4 regions of the Embleya sp. NPDC025285 genome follow, and region 2 is predicted to be linked to each of the others. Evidence: riboswitches for the same ligand, from Rfam matches in the RefSeq annotation. Region 2 holds a riboswitch; each other region holds the start of a gene.
The links. Region 2 has a riboswitch for cyclic di-AMP ahead of ACZ4FV_RS11905 (transglycosylase family protein). Riboswitches for the same ligand answer to the same signal wherever they lie in the genome.
Positions count from the first base shown of each region.

Region 1: another riboswitch for cyclic di-AMP. It lies ahead of ACZ4FV_RS43700 (NlpC/P60 family protein); the one in region 2 lies ahead of ACZ4FV_RS11905 (transglycosylase family protein).
Region 3: another riboswitch for cyclic di-AMP. It lies ahead of ACZ4FV_RS33070 (transglycosylase family protein); the one in region 2 lies ahead of ACZ4FV_RS11905 (transglycosylase family protein).
Region 4: another riboswitch for cyclic di-AMP. It lies ahead of ACZ4FV_RS23270 (transglycosylase family protein); the one in region 2 lies ahead of ACZ4FV_RS11905 (transglycosylase family protein).

Region 1 covers NZ_JBVHLU010000113.1:21,073-25,211, reverse strand. The annotation lists gene ACZ4FV_RS43705 (NADP-dependent oxidoreductase) at 1-694, shown strand, start outside; gene ACZ4FV_RS43700 (NlpC/P60 family protein) at 952-1,926, opposite strand; cyclic di-AMP (ydaO/yuaA leader) riboswitch at 1,933-2,089, opposite strand; gene ACZ4FV_RS43695 (TMEM165/GDT1 family protein) at 2,532-3,116, opposite strand; gene ACZ4FV_RS43690 (TetR/AcrR family transcriptional regulator) at 3,414-3,983, opposite strand; gene ACZ4FV_RS43685 (DMT family transporter) at 3,980-4,139, opposite strand, start outside.
Region 2 covers NZ_JBVHLU010000014.1:50,570-54,708, reverse strand. The annotation lists gene ACZ4FV_RS11910 (PIG-L family deacetylase) at 1-1,206, shown strand, start outside; gene ACZ4FV_RS11905 (transglycosylase family protein) at 1,341-2,693, opposite strand; cyclic di-AMP (ydaO/yuaA leader) riboswitch at 2,699-2,883, opposite strand; gene galE (UDP-glucose 4-epimerase GalE) at 3,372-4,139, opposite strand, start outside.
Region 3 covers NZ_JBVHLU010000062.1:24,312-28,450, forward strand. The annotation lists gene ACZ4FV_RS33065 (nucleobase:cation symporter-2 family protein) at 1-448, shown strand, start outside; gene ACZ4FV_RS33070 (transglycosylase family protein) at 570-1,313, opposite strand; cyclic di-AMP (ydaO/yuaA leader) riboswitch at 1,314-1,480, opposite strand; gene ACZ4FV_RS33075 (EthD family reductase) at 1,702-2,037, opposite strand; gene ACZ4FV_RS33080 (phosphoenolpyruvate hydrolase family protein) at 2,181-3,005, opposite strand; gene ACZ4FV_RS33085 (Tm-1-like ATP-binding domain-containing protein) at 3,007-4,139, opposite strand, start outside.
Region 4 covers NZ_JBVHLU010000034.1:21,693-25,831, forward strand. The annotation lists gene ACZ4FV_RS23270 (transglycosylase family protein) at 50-1,279, opposite strand; cyclic di-AMP (ydaO/yuaA leader) riboswitch at 1,312-1,507, opposite strand; gene ACZ4FV_RS23275 (hypothetical protein) at 1,853-2,491, opposite strand; gene ACZ4FV_RS23280 (DUF1203 domain-containing protein) at 2,680-3,174, opposite strand; gene ACZ4FV_RS23285 (glycoside hydrolase family 18 protein) at 3,243-4,139, opposite strand, start outside.

The DNA.
Region 1 (4,139 bases), on a different contig from region 2:
GATCCATCGACCGGGGGACGAGGTGTTCGGCATGCTGAGCTACCCGTACGGCAACGGGGCGCACGCCGAGTACGTGGTTTCGGCGGCCCGCCACGTGGTGCGCAAGCCCGCCAACATCGACCACGTGCAGGCCGCCGCGCTGCCCTTGGCCGCGGTCACCGCCTGGCAGGCCCTGGTGGACACCGCGGAACTGCGGGAAGGGCAAAGGGTGTTGATTCACGCCGCGGCGGGCGGGGTCGGTCATCTGGCGGTACAGATCGCCAAGGCGCGCGGCGCGTACGTGATCGGCACCGCGAGCGCGGCCAAGCACGACTTCGTCCGCGGGCTGGGCGCCGACGAGATGATCGACTACACCACGACCGACTTCGCCGACGTCGTGCGGGACGTGGACGTCGTGCTGGACGGCGTCGGCGGCGAGTACGGTCCCCGCTCGCTACGGACGTTGCGCCGGGGCGGCGTGCTCGTCGCCATCGTGAACAACGTCAGGGACCTGGACGTCGAGCGGTACGGGGTCCGGGCCGAGGAGATGCTCGTCGAGGCCGACCACGCGGCCATGCGGCAGGTCGCGGACCTGGTCGAGGCGGGGCGACTGCGCGCCGCGATCGACTCGGTGTTCCCGCTGGCCGACGCGGCCAAGGCGCACGAGCGCGGGGAGACGGGCCGGGTCACGGGCAAGATCGTCCTGACGCTCTGACGCTCTGACGCTCTGACGCTCTGACGCTCTGACGCTCTGACGCTCTGACGCTCTGACGCTCTGACGCTCTGACGCTCTGACGCCCGCGCCCCGGTCCGCCCGCCCGCCGGGACCGGCGCGTTCGCCGAAACGCACGCCGGCGCCGCGCGCTCCGACCGTCGTCGGAGGGCACGGCGCCGAAGGCGCGTCCCACTATGCGGTTGTGTCACCGCCGCCGGAGCACGTGTGCGCCGGCGGCGGCGGTTTGCCCGGTTCGATCAGGCCGGGCGGGTGGCGCCGGCGATCGGCATGGTGTTGATCGAGGCGATCTCGACCGACTTGCGCGGGTTCGGGGCGTGCACCATCTTGCCGTCGCCGATGTAGATGCCGACGTGGCTGATGCCGGAGTAGAAGAACACCAGGTCGCCGGGCTGCAGGTTGGCGACCGACACGCGCGTGTCGGCGGCGAACTGGTCGTTGGTCACGCGGGGCAGCGAGATGCCCGCGGACTTGTACGCGGCCTGGACCAGACCCGAGCAGTCGTACGCGTTGGGGCCGGTGGCGCCGTACACGTACGGCTTGCCGATCTGCGCCTTGGCGAAGGCCACGGCCTGGGCGGCCTTGCTGCTCGACGCGGTCGAGGAGCCGCCGGTCGGCGCCTGGTTGCCCTTCGAGCCGCCGGTGGCGGGCTTGGCGGGGGCCTTGGCGGCGGGCTTGACCGACACGTCGGCCGACGGCTTGCTCGCCGGCTTGGGGGTGGTCTTGCCGGGCGTGACGGAGGTCTTGGGCTGGACCTTGATGCTCGGCTTGGCGGGCGCGGCGGCCTTGGGTGCCGCGGGCGCCGAGCCGTCCAGCCGCAGGGTCTGGCCGATCTCGATCAGGTCCGGGCCGGACAGCAGCACGTCGCGGTTGAGCTCGTACAGGCTCTGCCAGCCGCCGTTGACCTGGTTGGTCTGGGCGAGCCGGAACAGCGTGTCGCCGGCTTGGACCACGTAGCGGGCCTTGTCGGCGGCCGTGTCGGTCTCCGGCGCGGCGGGCGCGGCCTGGACCGGGGCCGCGTCGACCGCCGCGGTGGGGGTCGCCGACAGCACGGTGGAGGGGGACTGCTCGGAGGTGGAGGGGGCCTGCGCCGGGGCGGCACCGGCGGTGGCGACCGGGAGCACGACACCCATGCCGGCGATGCCCACCGCCGCGACGAAGCGGCGGACGTTGGTGGGTCGAGCGGCACGATGGCGAGCGTTTGTGGACAGCATGAAATGGGGTCCTCTCCTGTCGCCTACGAGGTGAGCTGTCGGATTCGGACTGGAGCAGCCCGGTCGCGTTACGCGACTTCACCCCTAGCCGTCACCGGAACGATCCCGGCCACGGCGATTCACCTGGTTCCCCCGCTCCCGTCGGATTCTTCGATGTAGACCTCCCGCTGCCGGCGACGGGATTCGGCGTACCGGCGACAGGGTTCACCCGAAAGGTGAATCGGCGAGAAAGGTAGGCAATGCGGATGCCTGATCACAACCGAAACCCCGACTTCGCCCTGCGGGTAAAGGCGGAATAAAAGCGACATCTCTCCCGTGTTCGGCTCCGGGGTACCGGTGATGACGAGGGGATATCTCGGAGAGTGGTGTGATCGTGCGGTAACGGAAAATAGTCGAGACTCGTCGCGGAGCGCGGAAAATGAATTGCGGCTCGAAGTCGGCTATATAATTTATGTCCGTTTTATCCATGCGGCCTACATCACATTTCGGGCAACCGATCGACTGGTCGTGCCGGACATGCCGGCGATGCACCCATCCGTCCCGCCGCCGTCGGGTGACCGCGGCGCGGCCGCCATCCGCAGGGGCGAGGCATCACCGGGGGCGGGTCAGCCGGTGAACACCTCCACCAGCGACCAGATCGCCAGCCCGAGCATGCACAGGCCGCCGATCCGCTGCACCGTTTGCAGCGGGACGCGCTTGGCGATGAACCGCCCGGCGAGCAGGGCCAACGCGGACACCGACATCAGTGCCGCGGCCGAGCCGATCGCGGTGGACCAGGTGCCGTTCGTGGCGGCCAGGTTGGCCGTGGTGATCTGGGTGAGGTCGCCCCACTCGCTGATGAACACGGCCGTGAAGGCGGTCGCGAAGACCGGCCGGAAGCCGGTCACGCTCTTGCCCGCGGTGTCCTCGTCGTCCTCGCCCGCACCGCCGCGCAACAACATGAAGGCGCCGAAGCCGAACAGGGCGGCGGAGACGAGCTTGACGATCCAGCCGGGGAGCAGGCCGAGCAGGCCGCCCGCGCCGACGGCGAGGGCGACGTGCACGACGAACGCGGTCGAGGTGCCGAACCACACGTAGAGCGGACGCATGCGGGTGCCCATGGCAAGCGACGCGAACATCGTCTTGTCCGGGAGCTCGGCGAGGAAGATCAGCCCGAAGGCGGTCAGGATCGCCAGAAGGTCGAGGTGCATTCCGGGTGGCTTTCTGCGAGAGCCGGGCCCCGGGTCTTCACGAAGCGCCGCACGGCAACCGGAGGACCACTCGGCCCGGCACGACGGGGTACATCCACGAGAAGACGAGGATGCGTCGATGCCTGGCCGAAGGTCTCGCCCACCCGTGTCGAGCACGGGCCCGGCCACCGGGAGTCCGAGGACTCCAGCATGTCGACGACCGGTTCACGGGGCTACTCCCCTTCGCGGTGCCGACCCTACCGCACCCGGCGTCGGCGCCGGCCCGGCCGCTCCCGGCGCACCGGGCCGTTTCGACGCCTACGACGACCCGTTCACCGACGAAGACCCGCCCTCGTCCAGGACCCGGGCCAACGACCAGCGCAACTGCCTCTCGTCCAGCGTCGTGTCCAGCGTCAGCACCTGCAGCATGGTCCCGTCCAGCACGGCGAGCGCGGCGGCGGCGGCGCGCGGTCCGACCCGGACGGACAGGAAGTCGCCGACGCCCTCGACCCAGGCCAGGGCGAACCCGCGCAGTTCCGGGCTGCGGGCGGCGGCCAGGTACAACTCGTACTCGACCAGCGCGCGCGAGCGGTCCGCGAGGTATTCCGCGGTGAGCGCGGTGAGCACGCCGGGCAGGTCGTTCGCGTCCCGCGCACGCCGTACCCACTCCTCCAGCAGCCGCACCGTCTCCGCCGACGCGTGCGCGAGCGCGGCGGCGACCAGGTCGTCGAGCGAGGCGAAGTAGTACGTGGTCGCTCCCAACGGGACGCCCGCCCGGGCCGCGACCAGGCGATGCGTGGTGTTGCCCACGCCCACCTCCGCGATCACCTCACACGCGCCGCGCACGATCCGCAGTCGCCGACCCTCAGGGTCCCTGGCCGCGGTCAATGCGCACCACCCAGGTTCAACACCACGACTCCCGCGATCACCAACGCCATCCCGAACGCCTTGAGCAGCGTCACCGGCTCGTTCAGGAACACCGCGCCGACCAGCGCGATGGCCACCGTCCCGAGTCCGGACCAGATCGCGTACGCCGTGCCCACC
Region 2 (4,139 bases):
CCGGCCGCGAGCGCCGCCGCGATCGCCTACCGGGGCTACTACAACGAGCGTTGGCCGCACAATCTGGCGCCGGCGGCGCGCGAGCGCAAGGACGGGATCATCCGGGTGTACGGCTGGACGGACCGGGTGCGTCACTGCCCGGGTCGGGTGGACTGCGGCGACCTCAAGGTGCGGGACACCGCGCCCGGGACCAACTGGCCGCAGAGCACCACCTATCGCTACCCGAACGCGGGAGTGCGCCCGGTGCTCGGCGCGGACGGCCGGCTCACCGCTTGGGCCGTGCTCGGCGGGCGCGTCACCCGGTGGACCCAGGACGCCGTCGGCGGCCCGAACTGGTCCCCGGCGCACTCGATGCCCGGCCCCGGCGACGGCGAACTGGCCCCGGGGCTCGCCGCGGTGCGCATCGCGGACGGCCGGATCGCGGTGTTCGTGCTGCGCATCGGCGGTGCCCGCCGGGCCGATCGGGACCGGTTCGAGATCCTCACGGCGACCGAGACGACGCCCGGCGGCGAACTGGGGCCGTGGCGCGGCCTGGGCAACCCCGACGGCGACGGACGCGGCCCGGGCACACCGGTGGTCGGGGTGGACGGCGCGGGCGGGCTGTACCTGTTCGTGCGCGACCGGGACAAGGGGATCAGCGGCCGTCATCGGCCCGCCGGGAGCGACACGTGGTCGGCGTGGCGGGACCTGGGCGGCGGGGAGATCGTCGAGGGGCCCGGCGCGGTGACCCGCCCGGACGGCCGGGTCGTGGTCTTCGGCACGGCGCGTGAGGGCATTCGCTACTGGGAACCGGTCGGCGAGCGGTCGGGGCCGCCGCGCACGATCGCGGCCGAGCGACCGGCGGGCCCGCCCGCCGTGTCGGTGGGCGCCGACGGCCGGGTGGGTGTCGCCTACCGGCGGGCCGGCACACCGGAGATCGCGAGCGTGGTCGAGGGCGGGCCGAACGGGTGGGTGCCGGCCGACTCGGGAGCCGCGGGCGCGGGTTACGAGGCGTTGAGCCGAGTGCCCCGACCGGACGGCACGACGGCGACGCTGACCCGGGACGCCGACGGCCGGCCGATCGTCCTCGGCGCGTCCGGGGCGCCGGTCGTGCTCGACGAGCGCGCGGTCGCGGTCGATCCCACCGGCGCGCCGGACGGCGCCGGGCACGCGGTGGCCCTGTGGCTCGGTCCGGACGGTGCGCTGCGCACCGCGCGGCTGCCCTGACGGCACCGTCCGGGCACGCGCACCGGTCCGCACATGCGAATCGTCCGCACACGCGCACCGGTTTGAACACGCGAACGGCGGGCGCTCCCTGGAGGGAACGCCCGCCGTTCGATGCAGCGGGTGGAGCGGGTGACTCAGACGCTGACGCCGTGGCTGCGCAGCCAGGTCATCGGGTTGACCGCGGAGCCGTAGTTCGGCGTGGTGCGGACCTCGAAGTGCAGGTGCGGGCCGGTGACGTTGCCGGTCGCGCCGGAGAGCGCGATCTTCTGGCCGGTCTGCACCTTCATCCCGGCCTTGACCGAGATCGAGGACAGGTGCGCGTACTGGGTGTACTTGCCGTCCGCGTGCCGGATGACGACCTCGTTGCCGTACGCGCCGCCCCAACCGGCCGACACGACGGTGCCCGAGGTGACCGCGCGCACCGTGGTGCCGGTCGAGACCGCGAAGTCCTGGCCGGTGTGGCTGCCGCTGGACCAGCGCGAGCCGCCGGAGCCGAAGCTCGCGGTGAGCGTGGCGCCCGAGACCGGGGCGACGTACGAGCCGGAGGCGGTCGTCGTCGATTCGGTCTTGGCGGCCTCGGTCTTGGTGGTCGCGGCCTTCGGAGCCGGCTTGCTCTCCGTCTTGGCCTTCGGAGCCTCGGCCTTGGGGGCCTCGGTCTTCGGCGTCTCGGCCTTCTGCACCTCGACCTTGGGCGCGGCGGCCTCGGTCTTGGTGGTGGTCGGCGCGGCCTTGCCGTCGACCGTGAGCTTCTGGCCCGGGAAGATCAGGTCGGGGTTCTCGCCGACGACGGACTTGTTGGCCTCGTACAGCTTCGGCCAACCGCCGGGCACGTGCGCGGCGTTCGCGATCTTGGAGAGCGTGTCGCCGGTGACCACGACATAGGACGAGGTCGCGGCGGCCGGCTCGGTCTTGGGCGTCTCGGTCTTGGGCGCCTCGGTCTTCGGGGCCTCGGCCTTGGGGGCCTCGGTCTTCGGAGCCTCGGTCTTGACCTCGATCTTCGGCGCGGCGGCCGTCTTCTTCGGGGCCGGCTTGGCGGTCTCGGTCTTGGGAGCGGTCTTCGGCGCGGTCTTGCCGGCCGAGGAGCCGGTGTCGACGTCGGCGGCGGCGCCGCCTCGGGTCAGGCCGGCCTTGACCGAGCACACCGGCCACGCGCCGGGGCCCTGGCCCTTGAGGACCTTCTCGGCGATCGCGATCTGCTGACCCTTGGTCGCCAGGTCGGCGCGGGCGGCGAACTCCGTGCCGCCGAACGCCTTCCAGGTGCTCGCGGTGAACTGCAGGCCGCCGTAGAAGCCGTTTCCGGTGTTGATCTGCCAGTTGCCCGTGCTCTCGCACTGGGCGACCTTGTCCCAGGTGCTCACGGAGGCGGCCTGGGCGGTGCCCGCGCCGATGATCGGCATGGCGACGCCGACTCCGGCGACACCCGCCGCGGCGATCAGACGCGTGGTCCTACTGGTGCTGCGACGGCGATGACGCCCGGTTCCGGACAGCATGGCTGGATCCTCTCCCACGCCTACGAGGTGAGCTGTCGGATTCGGGCCGGAGATCGATAGCCCGGCCACGTCCCGAAGGACATGGCTTCACCCCAAGCCGTTCGCGGCGTCCGATCATCGAGATCGGGGCCGTTCGCGGCGGTTCACCTGTGGTTCCCCCGCTCCTGTCGTGTGGTGCTCGTCAGCCTCCCGAACGGCCGGCGACAGGATTCGGCGTACCGGCGATCGGGGTCCGTGTGGGATACGGACGGATCGAACGCTAAGCAGGCCTCGCCGAAGATCACAAGTCTGTGTCGGATAGACGTCGATTATCCGTTTTGCGGATGAGCGCAATGTAGATGATCCCTTACGGAAAGGACCGTAGTTGGCGTTCCGTGGTGGAAGGGCAGGGAACGCGTGACATCGGCCCTTGGTCACGGCGTACGCCGATCACCCGGGAAAGATCACCTGCGCCCCGTTCGTCACACCCGCATCGCGTGTGGCGTCGCGCGGACCGGGCCCCTGCCCACCGACAGGGGCGTACGCACCCGTGATCGACGTGATTCGGCCCACAGACGAAGCGCATCATGTCCGATTTGCCCCAGGGGGCTTCACTCTGCGTCGTCACGGGATCGCGACGCGACACCGCCCGCGGCGCCGGCTGATGCGCGGCGCCGCGGGCGGTGTGTGCGGGACTCAGCCGCGCTGCGCGCGCCAGCCGGCCCACGCGCTCTCCACCATGTCCGCCGTGTCGTGCCGGGCCTTCCAGCCCAGTTCGGTGGTGATGCGATCGGCGCTCGCGACCACCCGGGCCGGGTCGCCCGCGCGCCGGGGTCGCAGCTCCGGCGCGATGTCGCGCAAACCGGTGACCTCGCGGATGAGTTCCACCATCTCGCGCACCGACGTGCCCTCACCGCGACCGACGTTGAGCACCAGACGCGCGTCCGGGTCGGTGCCGAGCCGACGGGTGGCCGCCACGTGCGCCTCGGCCAGGTCCACCACATGGATGAAGTCGCGCACGCAGGTGCCGTCCGGGGTGTCGTAGTCGTCCCCGAAGATCACCGGCGCCTGATCGGCCGTCAGCTTCTCCAGCACCATCGGCACGAGGTTGAACACCCCCTCGTCCGCGAGCTCCGGCGCGCCCGCGCCCGCGACGTTGAAGTAGCGCAGCGCGGCGTACGAGATGCCGTGCGCGCGCGCCGTGGCCTTGATCATCCACTCGCCGACGAGCTTGCTCTCGCCGTACGGGTTGATCGGCAGGCACGGGGTCTCCTCGTCGACGAGGTCGACGTCGGGCATGCCGTAGACGGCGGCGCTGGAGGAGAACACGACGCGCGTGACGTCGGCCGCGACCATGGCCGCGAGCAGGACGCGCAGACCCTCGACGTTCTCCTCGTAGTAGTAGAGGGGGCGCGCGACCGATTCGGGCACCTGCTTCTTCGCCGCGATGTGCACCACGCCGTC
Region 3 (4,139 bases), on a different contig from region 2:
GACCCGCATCCGCAGCCGGTTCGTGGTCGCGGTGTGCGGCGGATTCCTGGTCCTGATGGGCTTGATGCCGATCGTCGGCGGCCTGGTCGCGCTCGTCCCGCAGCCGGTCCTCGGCGGCGCCGGCGTGGTGCTGTTCGGCACCGTCGCGGTGGCCGGCATCCGCACCCTGGGCAAGGCCGACCTCGACACCGGACCCAACGCGCTGATCGTGGCGGTGGCCCTGGCCTTCGGCGTCTTCCCGATCGCGTTCCCGGACTTCTACCACGCGTTCCCGGACAAGGTCGCGATGATCGCCGAGTCCGGCATCTCGGCCGGCTCGATCATCGCGGTCGTACTCAACCTGCTGCTCAACCACACCGGATCCGCGTCCGGCGAAGCGGCCGACGAACCGGCGATCCCCGCCCCCACCCGGTCCACCGAACCCGCCGAACTGCCCAGCCGGGCCTGATCGATCGACGAAGCGAGCGGCAACACGGCCAATCGACATCCCGTTTCGATCACCACCGACCGGACATGGGCGTGGGCCCCGCCGAAGTACTCGACGGGGCCCACGTGTTGCCGTTCGTGTGTCAGACGGAGAGCTTGGTGCCCACGCTGATCACGTTCGGGTTGTCACCGATGACACCCGAGTTGGCGCTGTACAGGGCCTGGTAGCCACCCTTGACGCCGAGCTTGGCGGCGACGGAGGAGAGCGTGTCACCGGCCTTGACGGTGTAGCTGCCGGAGCCCGAAGCCTGCTTGCTCGCGGCCGACTTCGACGCGTCCTGCGCGGCGACGTCCTGCTTCGGCTGCACCCGGACCTTCGGCGCATCGGCGCCGGAGTTGCGCGGTGCGGTCTCGGTCGCCGACTCGGCCTTGGCCGCGGCCTTCGGCGCGTCCTGGGCCTTGGTCTTGCCGGTGGTCGAGGACTCGGCCGTGGCGGACGCGTTGCCGCCCTTGGCCAGACCGGCCTTCTGCGAACAGACCGGCCAGGCGCCGGGGCCCTGCGCGGCCAGCACGCGCTCGGCGACCGCGATCTGCTGTGCCTTGCTCGCCTGCGCGGCACTGGCCGCGTACTCGCCGCCGCCGAAGGCGTTCCAGGTGCTCGGGGTGAACTGCAGACCGCCGGAGAAGCCGTTGCCCGTGTTGATGCTCCAATTCCCGGTGCTCTCGCACTGCGCGACCGCGTCCCACGTGGACGAGGACGCCGCGTTCGCGCTGCCCGCCATGCCCACGAGGGGAAGGACGAGACCCGCACCGGCGGCGACGGCGATGCCGGCGCGACGGCCACGAGAGAGCGAGCGAACGGGAGCGGTGATGGCACGGAAGGTCATTGATTACCTCGTCGGGCGCCTACGAAGTTAGCTGTCGGGTTCGGACGATTGGCCCGGCCTCGCCTGAAAACAGGCATGGCTTCACCCCACGGCATCGACATTGCCGATGCCGGCACTCACTTGGTTCCCCCGCTCCTGCCGCCAGTCGATATCGACTGCTTCCCTCGGGCGGCGGCAGGATTCGGCGTACCGCCCGGGGAGTCCGCTTGTGCGAACAACCACGAAGCTACGCACCGGGCCGCCGGGTTGGCAAACATTTCGGGCGCTTTGTGAGGTGCCCCATAAGCAGGAATAACACCGATTTGCCCGATATGTCGCCATCCTCGCAGGTCACGGCGCCGGCGTCCACGGTGCGCGGCCGCGTGGTCACCCGTGCTTCACCGTCGGGCTATTCCGTCGCGGGCAGCTCCACAGGTACGACTACCCGCTCCTCGTCCCAAAGGAACGTCGCGCCGCCGGTCGCGAAATTGGCGACATCGGCCACCGTGGCCCGGCCCTCGGGCGAATCCAGGGTCGCCTGGAGACCCGCGCGAGTCGGCGCGTACAACCCGACCACCAGGTAATAGGGCGGCTGCGCGCCGGAGGGGTCCGGATCGCACTTGCCGATGGTCCAGCCGGTCAATCCCGGCATCGTGCGGGCGAGCGGGACGTGCTTCTCCCAGTAATAGGCGTCGAACGCCGCCGGGTCCTCGGGGTGGCCATACAGCACGGTCAGCTTGTACACACGCGACTCCTCGCGGTCGTGGTGGATGTGTCTCCTGCCGGTGGCGCCCTGTGCTTCCCGCCTCCGACGTGGGACGCCCTGTGCGTCCCACCGGTACCGCCCGGCGCCCGGCACGTGCTGCCCGGATTCGTACGGCGCGGCGCCTACCGGGCTCCGATCGCCTTGAACGCCCGCGCCTGCTCGGTGATGGCCGTCTCGGTCGGCAGCCGTTCCATGCTGGAGGCGCCGAAGAAGCCCACCACGCCGGTGGTGTGCGCCAGCACGTACGCGGCATCCTCGGGCTCGGCGATCGGCCCGCCGTGACACAACACCAGCACGTCCGGGTTCACCTCCGCCGCCGCGTCGCGCATGCGCTGCACCCGCTCCACCGCCTCGTCGAGCGAGACCGCGGTGCTCGCGCCGATGCTGCCCTTGGTGGTCAGCCCCAGGTGCGGGACCAGGACGTCCGCGCCGGCCGCGGCCATCGCGCGGGCCTGCTCCGGGTCGAAGACGTAGGGCGCGGTGAGCAGGCCGCGCTCGGCGGCCAGCCGGATCATCTCCACCTCCAGGTCGTAGCCCATGCCGGTCTCCTCCAGGTTCTGCCGGAAGACACCGTCGAACAGGCCGACCGTGGGGAAGTTCTGCACGCCCGCGAAGCCCATCGCGGCGAGCTGGTCCAGGAAGTGCGGCATGATCCGGAACGGATCCGTGCCGCACACCCCGGCCAGCACCGGAGTACCGTGCACCACCGGCAGCACCTCGCCGGCCATCTCGACCACGATCGCGTTGGCGTCGCCGTACGGCAGCAGCCCGGCCAGCGAGCCGCGGCCGGCCATCCGGTAGCGGCCGGAGTTGTAGATGATGATCAGGTCCACGCCGCCGGCCTCGGCGCACTTGGCCGACAATCCGGTGCCCGCGCCCGCGCCGATCACGACGCCGCCCTGCCCGACCGTCCTGTGCAGTCGGCCCCGCGCCTCGCGTCCGTCCATCTCAGTCCACACGTCCCTTCGTGATCATCTCGTGCAGTCGATCCGCCGCCGCCGTGGCGAACGCCGGATCGTTGATGTCCGTCGCCGCCTCGTGCAACTCGACGGCACTGCCCGCGAGTCCGGACCGCAACTCGTCGAACAGCGCCTTGTCGGCGACGGAATCGTAGAAGGGCGCGCCCTCGACGTCGATCGCCGAGACCCCGCGCAGTGGCAGGTAGAGGGCGGTGGGACCGGTCGCGGCGATCAGTTTCGCGGCGATCCGCCGACCCAGCTCGGCGTTCTCCGCCGGCGTGGTGCGCATCAGCGTCACCGTCGGGTTGTGCACGTACAGCTTCCGCTCCTCGAACCGCTCGGGCACGGTGTCGCGCGGGCCGAAGTTGACCATGTCCAGCGCACCCACGCTGACCACCTGCGGCAGCCCCATCCGCCCGGCCGCGGTCAGCCGTTCGGGGCCCGCGCTCAGCACCCCGCCCACCAGGTCGTCGGCCAGCTCGGTGGTGGTCAGGTCGAGGATCCCGGCCAGGAAGCCCGCCTCGGCCAGGTTCTCCATCGAGGTGCCGCCGGCGCCCGTGGCGTGGAAGACCAGCACCTCGTAGCCCAGCTCGGTGAGCCGCTCGCGCGCGGCGTCCACGGCCGGCGTGGTCACCCCGAACATCGACGCGGCGACCAGCGGACGGCCCTCGCCGCTCACCCCCGCCACCGCCGCGCGATCCTCGGCGTAGCCGCCCGCCATGCCCGCGATCGCGTCCGCCGCGTTGCCCAGGATCCGCTCGGAGAGCCGGTTTATCCCGGCGATGTCCACGACGCTGTACATCATCGTGACGTCCACCGCGCCGACGTAGGGCGACACGTCGCCCGCGGCCATCGTGGAGACCAGCAGCTTGGGTACACCGACCGGCAGCGCGCGCATCGCGTAGGAGGCGATCGCCGACCCGCCCGAGCCGCCCATCGCGAGCACACCGTCCACCCGGCCCTGGTCGAACAACTCACGCAGGATGGACGCGGCGCCCTCGGCCATCGCGGCGGTGGCCGCGCCCCGGTCCGCGCGGGTGCGCAGGTCGGCCAGATCGGTGCCGGCCGCCGCCGCGACGTCCGATGCCTGCACGTCGGCCTGGGCGAGCGACTCGCCCAGCA
Region 4 (4,139 bases), on a different contig from region 2:
CGCGTTGGTGTGGCTATCGCGGTGTGGTTACCGCCTGATGACGCTCGGCTCAGAGGTTGACGCCGTGCGCGCGCAGGTAGGTGACCGGGTTGATGCCGCTGCCGTAGTTCGGCGTGGTGCGGATCTCGAAGTGCAGGTGCGGGCCGGTCACGTTGCCGGTCGCGCCGGAGAGGCCGATCTGCTGACCGGTGCTCACCGTGGCGCCGACACGCACGCCGATGCTGGACAGGTGGGCGTACTGCGAGTACTTGCCGTCCGCGTGCTTGATCACGATCTCGTTGCCGTAGGCGCCGCCGTTGCCGGCCTTGACCACGGTGCCCGAGGTGATCGCCTTCACCGAGGTGCCGGTGGCGGCCACGAAGTCCTGGCCGGTGTGGCTGCCGCTGGACCACAGCTTGCCGCCGGTGCCGAACGCGGTGCCCAGGCCGCCCTTCACGGGAGCGACGTAACCGGACGCGTTGGCCGTGGTGGACTCGGCCTTGGCCGAGGACTCCTTGGCCGCGACCGGGGCCTTCTCCTTGACCTCGACCTTCGGCGCGACCTTCACGGACGCCGTGGTCTTGGTCTCGGTCTTCGGCGCGGCCGGAGCGGTCTCGGTCTTGGTGCTGCCGGACTCGGTCGAGGCCGAGGCCTTACCGGAGAGCGAGAGCTTCTGACCGATCTGGATGACGTTCGGGTTGCCACCGATCACCGAGCGGTTGTCGGCGTACAGCTTGTGCCAGCCGCCCTCGACATCCTTGGCGGCGGCGATCTTGGAGAGCGTGTCGCCCTTGACCACGGAGTACGAGGTGCTGGTCGACGCGGACTTCGCGGCGGCCGCCGGGACGACCTCGATCTTCGGGGCCGGAGCGGACTCGGCCGGCTTCTCGGCGGCCTTCGGGGTGACCTTGACCGTGGACTTGGTGCCGGGCGAGACGGCCGGCGCGGCGCTGCCCTTGGTCAGGCCCGCCGGGCCGGAGGTGTTCGGCCAGGCGCCGGGACCCTGTACGGCGAGAACCTTCTCGGCGATGGCGATCTGCTGGTCCTTGGTGGCCAGGTCGGCACGCGGGGCGTACTGCTGACCGCCGAACTCGTTCCAGGTGCTGATGGTGAACTGCAGACCACCGTAGAAACCGTTGCCGGTGTTGATGTGCCAGTTGCCCGAGCTCTCGAGCATGGCGACCTTGTCCCAGGTGGAGACGGAGGCGGCGTTGGCGGTGGCGAGACCGGTGACCAGCGGGGCGGCGACGATCGCGCCGGCCATGCCGAGGGTCAGCGCGAGACGCGTCTTCTTGGGCATGCGGGCAGGGGTGATGAACGACTGCACGAAGATTTTTCCTTCTCCCACGCCTACGAAGTGAGCTGTCGGATTCGGGCTGGAGAGTCTCGCCCGGCCGTGTTCGGCCCTCCTGAGGAAGGGACGGGCACGGCTTCACCCCAAGCCGTCGTCATGGGCGTCCGTGTCACGGACGCCCGGGACGGCATTCCACTTGGTTCCCCCGCTCCTGCCTTTCGGGTTTCGTACCGTGGCCTCGCTCCGGCGGCAGGATTCGGCGAACCGGGAGACCATTTCGCCGAGCACCGGACCGGTGTGGCGAAGCACCAAACTACGCACACCCTCGACTCGGATCCAAACATCACGTTTCGCCGAAACAGAAGAATCAGGGCGGAAGGGTGGAATATCGGGACCTAAAGTCCCGAGAAGCGTACGCATTGTGCCCGAATTGATGACATATAGTGGGTATTCGATTACTCAGGGCAGGAATCGTGAAAAGACGGTTTACGGTGCGTACGACCTCCTGACCATCGGTACCCGGCATGTGACGTGCACCATAGAGAGGGTCGATGGCCGCCCGATATGTACCGCTATCGGTCAGCCGAAAACCAGAGATGCCCCGGTGGCGGCGCCCAAGAGCGCACCAGCCACGGCTTGCGCGACGGTGTGGTGACGCAGTGCGACACGCGACCAGCACACGACGCCGACCGCGAGATAACCGGTCGACCACCACGGTCCGCCCGCGACGGCGAGCAACGCGACGATGCCGGACGCGACCGCGCAGTCGACGCTGATCTTCCACGCCGCGTTCACCACCAGCAGCACCACCGTCATGCCCCACAGCGCGAACATCGCGAACACCAGCCGGGACGGCGCGCCGGCGCCGAGCATGACCGCCGCGCCGATGCCGATCGAGGCCAGGATCACCGCGAAGATGCGCGGACGCTGCCGGCGGTCCACCACGTGCCGGTCGCCCCAGGTACCGCGGCGACGCTCCCACTCGATGTACCCGGCCGGAACGATGCCCGCGCACAGTGCCGCGAACAGACCCCATCCGGCGCCGGTCCACGAGTGGGCGACGAGCGCACCGAAACCGGACAGTCCGGCAAGGATGGTGTTGCGCGGCTGGAGGATGTCGGTGACCACCTGGGCGGCGCCCCGGACACGGCCCGGACCGGGAGCGGCGGTGTGCGCCGCGACCGGGGCCGACGGGCTCCGCACGACTGCGTTGTCCATCCGTGTACGGTAGCGATCGGCTCGGAGCCGCCCGCGCGCGGGCCGGTACGGAATCCGGCCCGACATGGTGATCGTCCCGGGCGTGGCCGAGACCGGCGCGACGGTGTCGCCGCCCCGGTGGACGCGCCGGCGCCGGGCGCTCGCCCCCGGCGCCGGGGGCGAGCGCCACCGGGGATCCGGTCGTGGGATCAGCGGTCGGGGGTGGACGGGCGGACGATGGTGGACATGTAGCAGCCGTAGGTGATGTTGCGGCAGTGGATCTCGGTCACCTCGGGGTCGGCGAGGATCTCGGCGAGGGCGGGCTCGGGGTTGTCGGTGTCGTGGAGGCGTGAGGTGGGGTGGATCCGTCCCCGGGCGTCGTAGGCGCGAAAGACCTGGGGCCGGGCCCGCCACTGGGGCGGGTAGGCGTCGGTGCTCGGGCCGGGGCAGGCGTCGGCGTGCGCGAAGACCGGGCCGATCTCGCGGTACGGGCTCGCCGGGAGCGGCGGTTCGTAGCCGAACAACATGAGCCGCTCGCCCGGCTCGGCGTCGCGCAGGCAGCAGCGCAACGGTTCGCCGCCGCCGGCCGTGTGCGCTTCGACCGGGTGGCCGGAGACGTCCAGGCCGGTGGCCCGGACCGAGGCGAGGAGCTCGGCGGGGATCGCTCGGACGACGAAGGTGCGGGTATCCGCGGAGGTGGTCATGCCTCCAGCGTGGACGCGGCCGGGACACGGTGCCGGCGGCAATCGGACACCTCGTTCGGCACCCGGCCTCACCCGGCTCGACCGTCGAGACGACACCAATCCCGGCGGTAGGACGCCCAGTCCGTGTCGGTCGCGGCGAAGTCGACGTACAGTGCGACGCCGAAGTTCGGTCGGCGCGGGTCGTGTCTGGTCAGGCCCAGGCGGACACCGCGCACCGCCGCCGCGACCGTCTCGGCCGAGCCGTGATGACCCCAACTGTTCGCGTAGTAGGCGGGCAGGCCCATCAGCAGGTCGACCCCGGCCGGCGTCGCCTCCAGGGCGAGCTCGGTCTGCTGCGCGACGTAGCCGCCGTACAGCGACTCCAGCGGCATCGCGGTGTCATAGGACATCAGCGCGATCTGGTCGACCCGCCGCGCGACCTGGCCGAAGTATCGCTGCGACCACCACTTGGGGTGATCGCGCAGCGCTTGGAAGACGCTGTGCAGGGACGGCAGCGGATCGATCTGCGCGGCGGCGACCGACAGCGGGACGCCGCGCGCACGGGTCAGCGCGTGGGTGGCGGTGAGCACGGTCAGGAAGTCCTCGTTCCCGGACCACACCGGTTCCAGATCGAGGTGCACGCCCTCGAAGCCGGCGTCCAGGATCTGCGCGGCCGACGCGGTGATCGCCGCGCGCACCGGCGGGCGCTCCAGCCGCAGCCCGGGCCCGCCGTGCGAGACGATGTCGCCGAGCCAGGCCTGCACCCGTACGCCGGGCAGTTCGCGGTGGACCGCGTCCACCAGTTGCCGCGCCCCGGGGTGGGCGGAGGGCGGCAGCGTGCCGTCGTGTTCCAGGGGCCCGGCGTGCACGTACAGGTCGTGGATGCCGGTGCCCCGCAACCGCTGTGCCAGTGCGGCCAGTTCGGCCGCCCCCTTGCGTCCGTCCACCCATGCGTGGCCGAGCCAGATCGCGTCCCGGCCGCGGGT